DNA from 2 places in the Cognaticolwellia beringensis genome. Region 1 is predicted to be linked to the other one. Evidence: predicted binding sites of a transcription regulator. Region 1 holds the regulator's gene; the other holds the start of a gene.

Region 1 (4,443 bases):
AGATTTTGATCCAGAACTTTATCAAGCAATGAGCAATGAAGTTGTTCGCCAAGAAGAGCATATTGAACTCATCGCTTCGGAAAACTACTGTAGTCCACGTGTACTCGAAGCCCAAGGTTCACAGCTGACTAATAAATATGCCGAAGGTTATCCTGGTAAGCGTTATTACGGTGGTTGTGAGTATGTTGATATCGCTGAACAGTTAGCGATTGATCGCGCAAAAGAATTATTTGGCGCTACTTATGCCAACGTACAACCACATGCAGGCTCACAAGCAAACTCAGCTGTTTTTCAAGCCTTAGTTACTCCTGGCGGGAAAGTGTTAGGTATGAGCTTAGCGCACGGTGGTCACTTAACTCATGGCTCACATGTTAACTTTTCAGGTAAGTCATACGAAGCAATTCAATACGGTTTACACCCTGAAACTGGCGATATTGATTACGTTGAATTAGAGCGTTTAGCCATAGAGCATAAACCAGAGATGATCATTGGTGGTTTCTCAGCGTTTTCTGGTGTTGTTGACTGGGCGCGTATGCGTAAAATTGCCGACAAAGTTGAGGCGTATTTCTTCGTCGATATGGCGCATGTTGCCGGCTTAGTTGCAGCAGGTTTATATCCTAACCCAGTGCCACACGCGCATGTTGTTACGACGACGACACATAAAACATTAGCCGGCCCACGTGGTGGCTTAATCGTTTCTGCTTGTGATGATGAAGCAATTTATAAAAAATTGAACAGCGCTGTATTCCCTGGTGGTCAAGGTGGACCATTAATGCACATTATTGCTGCGAAAGCCGTGGCATTTAAAGAAGCATTAACACCAGAATTTAAAGTTTATCAGCAAAACGTATTAGATAATGCCAAAGCTATGGTTGCAGTATTACAAGAGCGTGGCTACAAAGTTGTTTCTAACAGCACTGAAAACCATTTATTACTCCTTGATCTTATTGATAAAGATATTACTGGTAAAGATGCAGATGCCGCGTTAGGTCGTGCTCATATCACAGTGAATAAAAACTCTGTGCCAAATGACCCACGTTCACCATTTGTAACTTCTGGCCTACGTTTAGGTACTCCAGCAATTACTCGTCGTGGTTTTGGTGTTGAAGAAACAAAAATAATCACTGGTTGGATTTGTGATATTTTGGATGATATTGAAAACGAAGATGTTATCGCTAAAGTCCGTGCTGGTGTTAGTGAACTTTGTGCTCGCTTCCCTGTTTACCAGTCATAAGCTTTAGTAATCAAAAAATCTTGTTATTACTTTATTAAACGTCAAGTAATAACCTAAAATGGCCACCTTTGTGGCCATTTTTTTTAGCTGATTTTTATTTGGTAAGATATTTCGCTAAATGAACTTTTTTCAATTAAAATATCGTGATTAAATTGTTCATGACTCATTAACTTCGGAACTCATCAATGTATTGTCCCTTTTGTTCAGCCAACGATACTAAAGTTATCGACTCTCGTTTAGTGTCAGATGGTCATCAAGTGCGTCGTCGTCGTGAATGCTTAGCATGTCATGAAAGATATACCACTTTTGAAAGTGCCGAATTAGTAATGCCACGCATTATTAAGCGAGATGGCTCCCGCGAACCTTTTAATGAAGATAAAATGCGTAATGGCTTATTGCGCGCATTAGAAAAAAGACCCGTGAGTACAGAAGAGATGGAGTTGTCGATCAATAAACTTAAATCACAACTGCGGGCAACTGGCGAGCGCGAAGTGTCGAGTGAAATGCTTGGTACTATTATCATGGAGCAACTCAAGAGTTTAGACAAAGTAGCTTATATTCGCTTTGCTTCTGTGTATCGTTCATTTGAAGACATTAAAGAATTTGGTGAAGAAATCGCACGTTTAGGCGATGATGAATCATAAACGTATTACTTAATCTAGAGTGGCTTAATGAGCAATTTTTCGTTAAAAGATCATCAATTTATGCAGCGCGCCATTTGTTTGGCAAAGCGTGGTCACTTTACTACGTCACCGAACCCTCGAGTAGGTTGTGTTATCGCACTAAATGGCGAGATTGTTGGTGAAGGCTTTCACAAAAAAGCAGGGCAAGGACATGCCGAAGTTCATGCGCTAAAACAAGCTGGCAGCAAAGCTAAAGGTGCTACCGCTTATGTTACGCTAGAGCCTTGTAGTCACTTCGGTTTAACGCCTCCATGCGCAGAAGCATTGATTAAAGCGCAGGTTAGTCATGTTATTGCCGCTATGGTTGATCCAAATCCAAAGGTGTCGGGTCGTGGCCTTGAACTATTAGCCGCCGCGGGCATAACCACACAATTTGGTTTACTGGAACAAGATGCTATCGCATTGAACCCAGGCTTCATTCAATTAATGACCAAAAAGTTACCTTATGTGCGCTGTAAGTTAGCGGCAAGTCTAGACGGAAAAACTGCCATGGCCAGTGGTGAAAGCCAATGGATAACGTCTCCCGATGCCCGCGCAGATGTTCAACGCCTAAGAGCGCAAAGCTGTGCAGTTATTTGTGGCGCAGAGTCTGTTATTTTTGACGATGCCAGAATGAATGTCCGTTGGGATGCCTTAGGGACACTTAAAAATAGTTATGCAGAAGCCGATGTTAGACAGCCAGTTCGGATTATTATTGATGGTAAAAATCGTTTAACACCGGATCTCGCTATCTTTAAAACAACAAGTAAAATATTATTAATTCGACATGCTATTGAAAAAAGCCAAACTTGGCCGCATTTTGTAGAACAAGTCACAATTTCTAAAGCTGTAGATAGTGAATATGTCGATCTAAGCCTATTATTAGCTTATTTGGCCCAACAAGGGTTAAATGACATATTAATTGAGTCAGGTGCTAAACTAGCGGGTGCGTTTATTAACGCAAACTTAGTGGATGAGCTAGTGCTATACCAAGCACCAAAACTGATCGGCAGTGATGGTAAAAGTTTAGTGAGTATGCCAACAATAATAAAGTTATCAGAGGCTAAGATTCTTGATATTCGTGATGTGCGTATGGTAGGTAAAGATATCAGGATAACGGCAAAGTTTAGTCAATAAGCGCAGGCACTGATTGACAATCTATTTTCAGTATAAATAACAATTCATAAGCTATACAGACGACGAGAGATATTATGTTTACAGGAATAATAGAAGCCGTAGGGCGTTTAAGAGCGATTAATAGCTCAGGTGACGGCGCGCGCGTCACTATTGATACGGCAACATTAGACTTGTCAGATGTTAAATTAGGCGACTCAATTGCCACCAATGGAATTTGCCTAACGGTTGTTGCCCTAGATGCCGCTAGCTTTAGCGCCGATGTTTCCAGTGAAACCTTAACGCGTACAGGTTTAGCACATTATAAAATGGGTGATAGCGTCAATCTTGAAAAAGCGATGTTACCAACTACGCGATTTGGTGGGCACATGGTCTCAGGTCACGTTGATGCGGTGAGTGAAATTAGCGCTATCGAGCATAAAGGCAATAGCATCGATTACTGGTTAACTATGCCAGCAGAATTATCAGCATATATTGCCGAAAAAGGCTCCGTGACTATTGATGGCACAAGCCTAACGGTAAACAGTTTAAGCGATGATAAATTCCGTTTAACAATTGTGCCACATACCACAGACCAAACAATTATCAGTAAATACCAGGTAGGCACGAAAGTTAATCTTGAAGTTGATTTAATTGCCCGCTACATAGAAAGATTACTTACCAAGCAAACAGCCGACAAGCAAGATGAGTCTGGTGTTACGCATGCGTTATTAGCGCGCAACGGTTTTATTAAATAAAAGAGGTTTTCATGAATTTACACACGCCAGAAGAGATTATCGACGATATAGCTCAAGGTAAAATGGTCATCTTAATGGATGATGAAGATCGCGAGAATGAAGGTGACTTCATCATGGCGGCAGAAAAAGTTACACCAGAAGCTATTAATTTTATGGCAACTCACGGTCGTGGCTTAATTTGTATGCCAATGTCGGCAGAGCGTTGTGAGCTTTTAAAATTACCGTTAATGGTTGATAAAAATGACGCTCAGTTCACTACCAATTTCACTGTTTCTATTGAAGCAGCTGAAGGGGTTACTACAGGAATTTCTGCTGCCGATCGTGCCACGACTGTTTTAGCAGCTGTTGGCAAAAATGCCAATCACAATTCTATTGTACAGCCGGGTCATATTTTCCCTTTGATTGCTAAAGATGGCGGCGTGTTAAACCGTGCCGGACATACTGAAGCCAGTGTAGATTTAGCACGTTTAGCAGGCCTTAAAGCCGCTGCGGTTATTGTTGAAATTTTGAATGCAGACGGCACCATGGCGCGTCGTCCAGATCTAGAAATTATTGCTGAAAAACATGGCATTAAAATGGGGACTATTGCGGATTTAATTGAATATCGTAATGCTAACGAAACGACCATAGAGCGTATATCACAATGTAAATTGCCGACCGAATTCGGTGATTTTGA
Region 2 (4,443 bases), 890 kb from region 1:
TTTAATGCTGATTAAACCACGAGGTGGCTCAATACCATTGGTTGCATTAGATATTTGAGATGAGGTTTCTGACGGCATTAGTGCCGATACCGTTGAGTTTCTAACTCCGTGCTTTTTGATACTAGCGCGCAGTGATTCCCAATCTAAATGAAGTGCTTCACCGGTAATGTTATCGATTTCTTTTTTGTAAGTATCGATAGGTAATATACCCTGTGATAAACGCGTTTCATTAAACTTAGGACATGCACCTTGTTCAATCGCTAATTCGTTTGACGCTTTTAATAAATAGTATTGAATAGCTTCAAAAGTTCGATGAGTTAAGTTATTCGCACTACCGTTTGAGTAGAAAACGCCATTTTTTGCTAAGTAATAAGCGTAGTTAATAACACCTATACCTAATGTACGACGGCCCATAGTTGCGGTATGTGCAGCCGGAACTGGATAGTCTTGATAATCTAATAAACTGTCTAATGCACGTACGGCTAAATCAGCTAAGCCTGCTAATTCGTCAAGGCTGTCAATAGCGCCTAAGTTAAAGGCTGATAATGTACATAGCGCAATCTCACCATCAGGATCGTTAACATCCTTCATTGGTTTCGTTGGTAAGGCAATTTCTAAACATAAATTGCTTTGACGAATAGGGGCAACACTTGGATCAAATGGTGAATGTGTATTACAGTGATCAACATTTTGTAAATAGATACGACCCGTACTCGCACGCTCTTGGGCAAATAAAGTAAACAGTTCAATCGCTTTAATACACTTTTTACGAATTGAAGCATCCGCTTCGTATTTAACGTATAGCTCTTCAAATTTATCTTGATCTTCAAAGAAGGCATCGTATAAGCCAGGAACATCACTTGGACTAAATAAGGTAATTGATTGACCTTTAATCAAACGTTGATACATCAATTTATTAAACTGCACGCCGTAATCTAAATGGCGAACGCGGTTCTCTTCAACACCACGGTTATTTTTAAGGACCAGTAGACTTTCAACTTCTAAATGCCAAAGTGGATAGAATAGGGTAGCTGCGCCACCACGAACTCCACCTTGCGAACAGCTTTTAACCGCTGTTTGAAAAAGTTTATAAAATGGAATACAACCAGTATGGAATGCTTCACCATTACGTATTGTACTGCCTAGTGCGCGAATACGACCGGCATTAATACCAATGCCTGCACGCTGAGAAACATATTTTACAATTGAACTTGTTGTCGCGTTAATTGAATCTAAGCTATCGCCACATTCAATTAATACACAAGACGAAAATTGGCGAGTTGGCGTTCGAACACCTGCCATAATAGGTGTTGGTAGTGAAAGCTTAAAGGTAGAGATAGCGTTATAAAAACCTTTAACATAATCTAGACGGGTTTCTTTCGGGTATTTAGCGAATAAACAAGCCGCTACTAAAATATAAAGAAATTGCGCACTTTCATAAATTTCACCGGTTACACGGTTTTGAACAAGGTATTTACCTTCTAACTGTTTTACCGCTGCATAACTGAAATCTAGATCACGACCGTGATCCATAAAAGCTTCTAACTGTTCGAATTCTTCAGCGCTGTAATCAGTTAATAAATGCTGATCGTATTTACCTGCTTCAACTAGTTTTACTACATGTGGGTAAAGCTTAGGTGGCTCAAACTGTCCGTAAGCTTTTTTACGCAAATGGAATATAGCTAAGCGTGCTGATAGGTATTGATAATCAGGCGTTTCTTCCGAGATTAAATCAGCGGCTGATTTAATAATGGTTTCATGAATGTCAGCGGTTTTAATACCGTCATAAAACTGAATATGAGATTTCAATTCAACTTGAGACACCGAAACATTGTCTAGGCCATTAGCTGCCCAAGCAATAACTTTGTGGATTTTTTCTAAGTCGATGAGTTCTTTTGAACCATTGCGTTTTGTAACAAAGAGTTTGTTATTCATGAAAGACCTGTAAATCTATTTGTTGTTATAACCACCCAAAATAGGTGCTCATAATGTTAATTGCCTCAAAATGTCATTTATACGAGGTAAATCGTATTTCATTCAAAATGTCTTTGAATGAAAAATGCACTATATATTGGGGTTTTTAAAAAACTAATCACAAGATAGTGAGGTTTGCACTACAATGCAAGCGATATAAATTATCTAATATTACTTGATTTTTTTAGAGTAAAAGTTCTGTTAGTAACAACTAACTTAGTAGTGCTTTTTAATTTTGGTTTTTATAAAACGCAATGCTTATTTTAACTTTTTTTTCAGCCCTAAATTATTTTATTTTAATTTTTAAGGTTTATATGTCAAAAGAGAATATAAAATATATAATCTATATTATTCAATGGGTTAATTATTTGGCTTAATTCTTGTTCACATATATTGACGAGTGATTGTTTTATCAACGCTTGCAGATTGATTTATGTTCTTAACCTGAATGAGTATGCAGTATTGGCGCAATTATTCACTAATAAACGGTTAGTCATGGCTATTCATATAAATTTGCTGAAATAGGTGCTTTTTAGGGAATAAACAAGGGAATACTCTAAGGAACATAGATTGGGTTATGGTGAGGTGCTTTATAGAAAACTAAATGCTCTGATCAGTAAACGACAAAAGGTAGGTTAGTCTTTGTCGATTGTGAATGTAGCAGAACATATTCATATCAATATAATATAGAGCAATGCCACTCTCTATAACGATTCAAGTTGAAACTTAAAAGGGGGCATTCAGCAAAAGAGTTTCCCCTATATTCGTGTTTACTTAATAAAAGCGAGTAAATCGGTTGGTGTATCAATTATGTGATCAGCCTGCCAAGTTAAGCAATCTTCATCAGCTAAAATATAGCCCCAATTAGCGACAAAAGTTTTCATTAAAGCACTATTCCCTGCCTGTATATCACGCAGGGCATCACCCACATAGTAACAGTGTTGATTATTAACATTAATTAGCTCACAGGCATGCAATATCGGCTCTGGGTCTGGCTTTCGTTTAGTGAGCGTGTCACCACCCACCATTACTGCACAGTTAATAAATTCAGGGTAATGGGGTAACAGTATTTTTGTTAAGCCTTCTGGCTTATTTGTAATAATTCCCCAGGGTATTCCATTGGCCTCTAAGTGTTGTAGAAGCTCAGTTACGCCTGAATATAGGCGAGTATGCACGGCAATATTTTCTTGGTAGTAATCGAGAAATTGTTGACGTAAAACTTCATAGTCATAATTTTTAATATCATGACCAAAGCCAAGGTTAAGCAATCCTAATGCGCCGTCTGAAGCAACAGGACGGTAATCTTTAGCCGCTACAACAGGTTTATTATATCGTTGCAACACATGATTTAATGCCGCACCTAAATCATCAGCGGTATCTAATAATGTGCCGTCTAAATCAAAAAGTACGCTGGCAATTGGCTTTGTTGTTTGATTTTCGGTTGACATAATGTTGCTCTTTTTCGTTAGGTAATTTAAAGGAGGGGCCGCGTCGATATTGAATACTTTATATCAACGCGTTATTCGTTATAGTTGTAAATGTTAAACGCGTTGGCAACACAGGATATAGTTCACATCAAGCGATGAGGTCAACTTATGATTTTCAGTCAACGGGTTATAATGAATACCGGCGGCATCGATACATTTTAAATCGAACGACTCAGCCCACGCTATTAATGTAGATGGACGAATGAAGCTGTTGTGATCATGTGTGCCATTGGGTACGAGTTTGAATATTTTTTCGGCCGCTACAATGGCTAATAAGTAAGCTTTTAATGATTTATTTAGTGTTGAGAAAAAAACGAAACCACCAGGCTTAACCATTTGTGCACAGGCACTGACGATTGACTCAGGATCAGGCACATGTTCTAACATTTCCATACAAGTGACTACATCATAATGTTGTGCTTGCTGCTGCGCTTTCTCTTCGGCGGTAATTTTTTGATAATCAACGCTAACACCTGTTTCTAAAGCATGCAGTTTGGCAACATTTAAGGGCTCTTGCCCCATATCAATCCCGGTAACTTCTGCGCCAAGTTGTGCTAGGCTTTCGGCTAAAATACCGCCACCGCAACCCACATCGATTACTTTTTTAGCAAAGATATCGCCAACATGCTGACAAATAAACTGTCGGCGTAAAGGGTTAATTTGATGTAAGGGCTTAAAATCACCGTCAAGTTCCCACCATTGGCTGGCTACTTGTTCAAATTTAGCAATTTCGTCGGGATTAACATTTAAAGGGTTAGACATGGCTATTATCATTATTTGTCTTCTAATAACGGCGATTCTAAACCAATAATTACTGTACGCCTAGTGTCAAAATTGATTCATTTAAATTTAAGTTAAAATGCTAGTCGGTTTATTTATAGCGCGAAATTATTGTATTAATAGTTTATCGAGATAGCTGCTAAACCGAGTTAAATAAGTTATGACGATGAGAAAACAAACGCTTTAGCATGACATGTGCTCA

What was found. The regulator NrdR, encoded in region 1, represses ribonucleotide reductase genes. The targets are predictions, from matches to a motif close to AAACACNANATNTNGTGTTT.
Region 2: a site for NrdR is predicted at 2,060-2,079, ahead of nrdA (class 1a ribonucleoside-diphosphate reductase subunit alpha). Genes of this name have one in related genera too.

Annotation. Positions count from the first base shown of each region.
Region 1 is NZ_CP020465.1:228,763-233,205, forward strand. Features, by position in the region: gene glyA (serine hydroxymethyltransferase) at 1-1,234, shown strand, start outside; gene nrdR (transcriptional regulator NrdR) at 1,420-1,878, shown strand; gene ribD (bifunctional diaminohydroxyphosphoribosylaminopyrimidine deaminase/5-amino-6-(5-phosphoribosylamino)uracil reductase RibD) at 1,906-3,033, shown strand; gene B5D82_RS00955 (riboflavin synthase) at 3,108-3,767, shown strand; gene ribBA (bifunctional 3,4-dihydroxy-2-butanone-4-phosphate synthase/GTP cyclohydrolase II) at 3,779-4,443, shown strand, end outside.
Region 2 is NZ_CP020465.1:3,999,399-4,003,841, forward strand. Features, by position in the region: gene nrdA (class 1a ribonucleoside-diphosphate reductase subunit alpha) at 1-1,935, opposite strand, end outside; gene B5D82_RS16830 (HAD family hydrolase) at 2,745-3,422, opposite strand; gene ubiG (bifunctional 2-polyprenyl-6-hydroxyphenol methylase/3-demethylubiquinol 3-O-methyltransferase UbiG) at 3,516-4,223, opposite strand.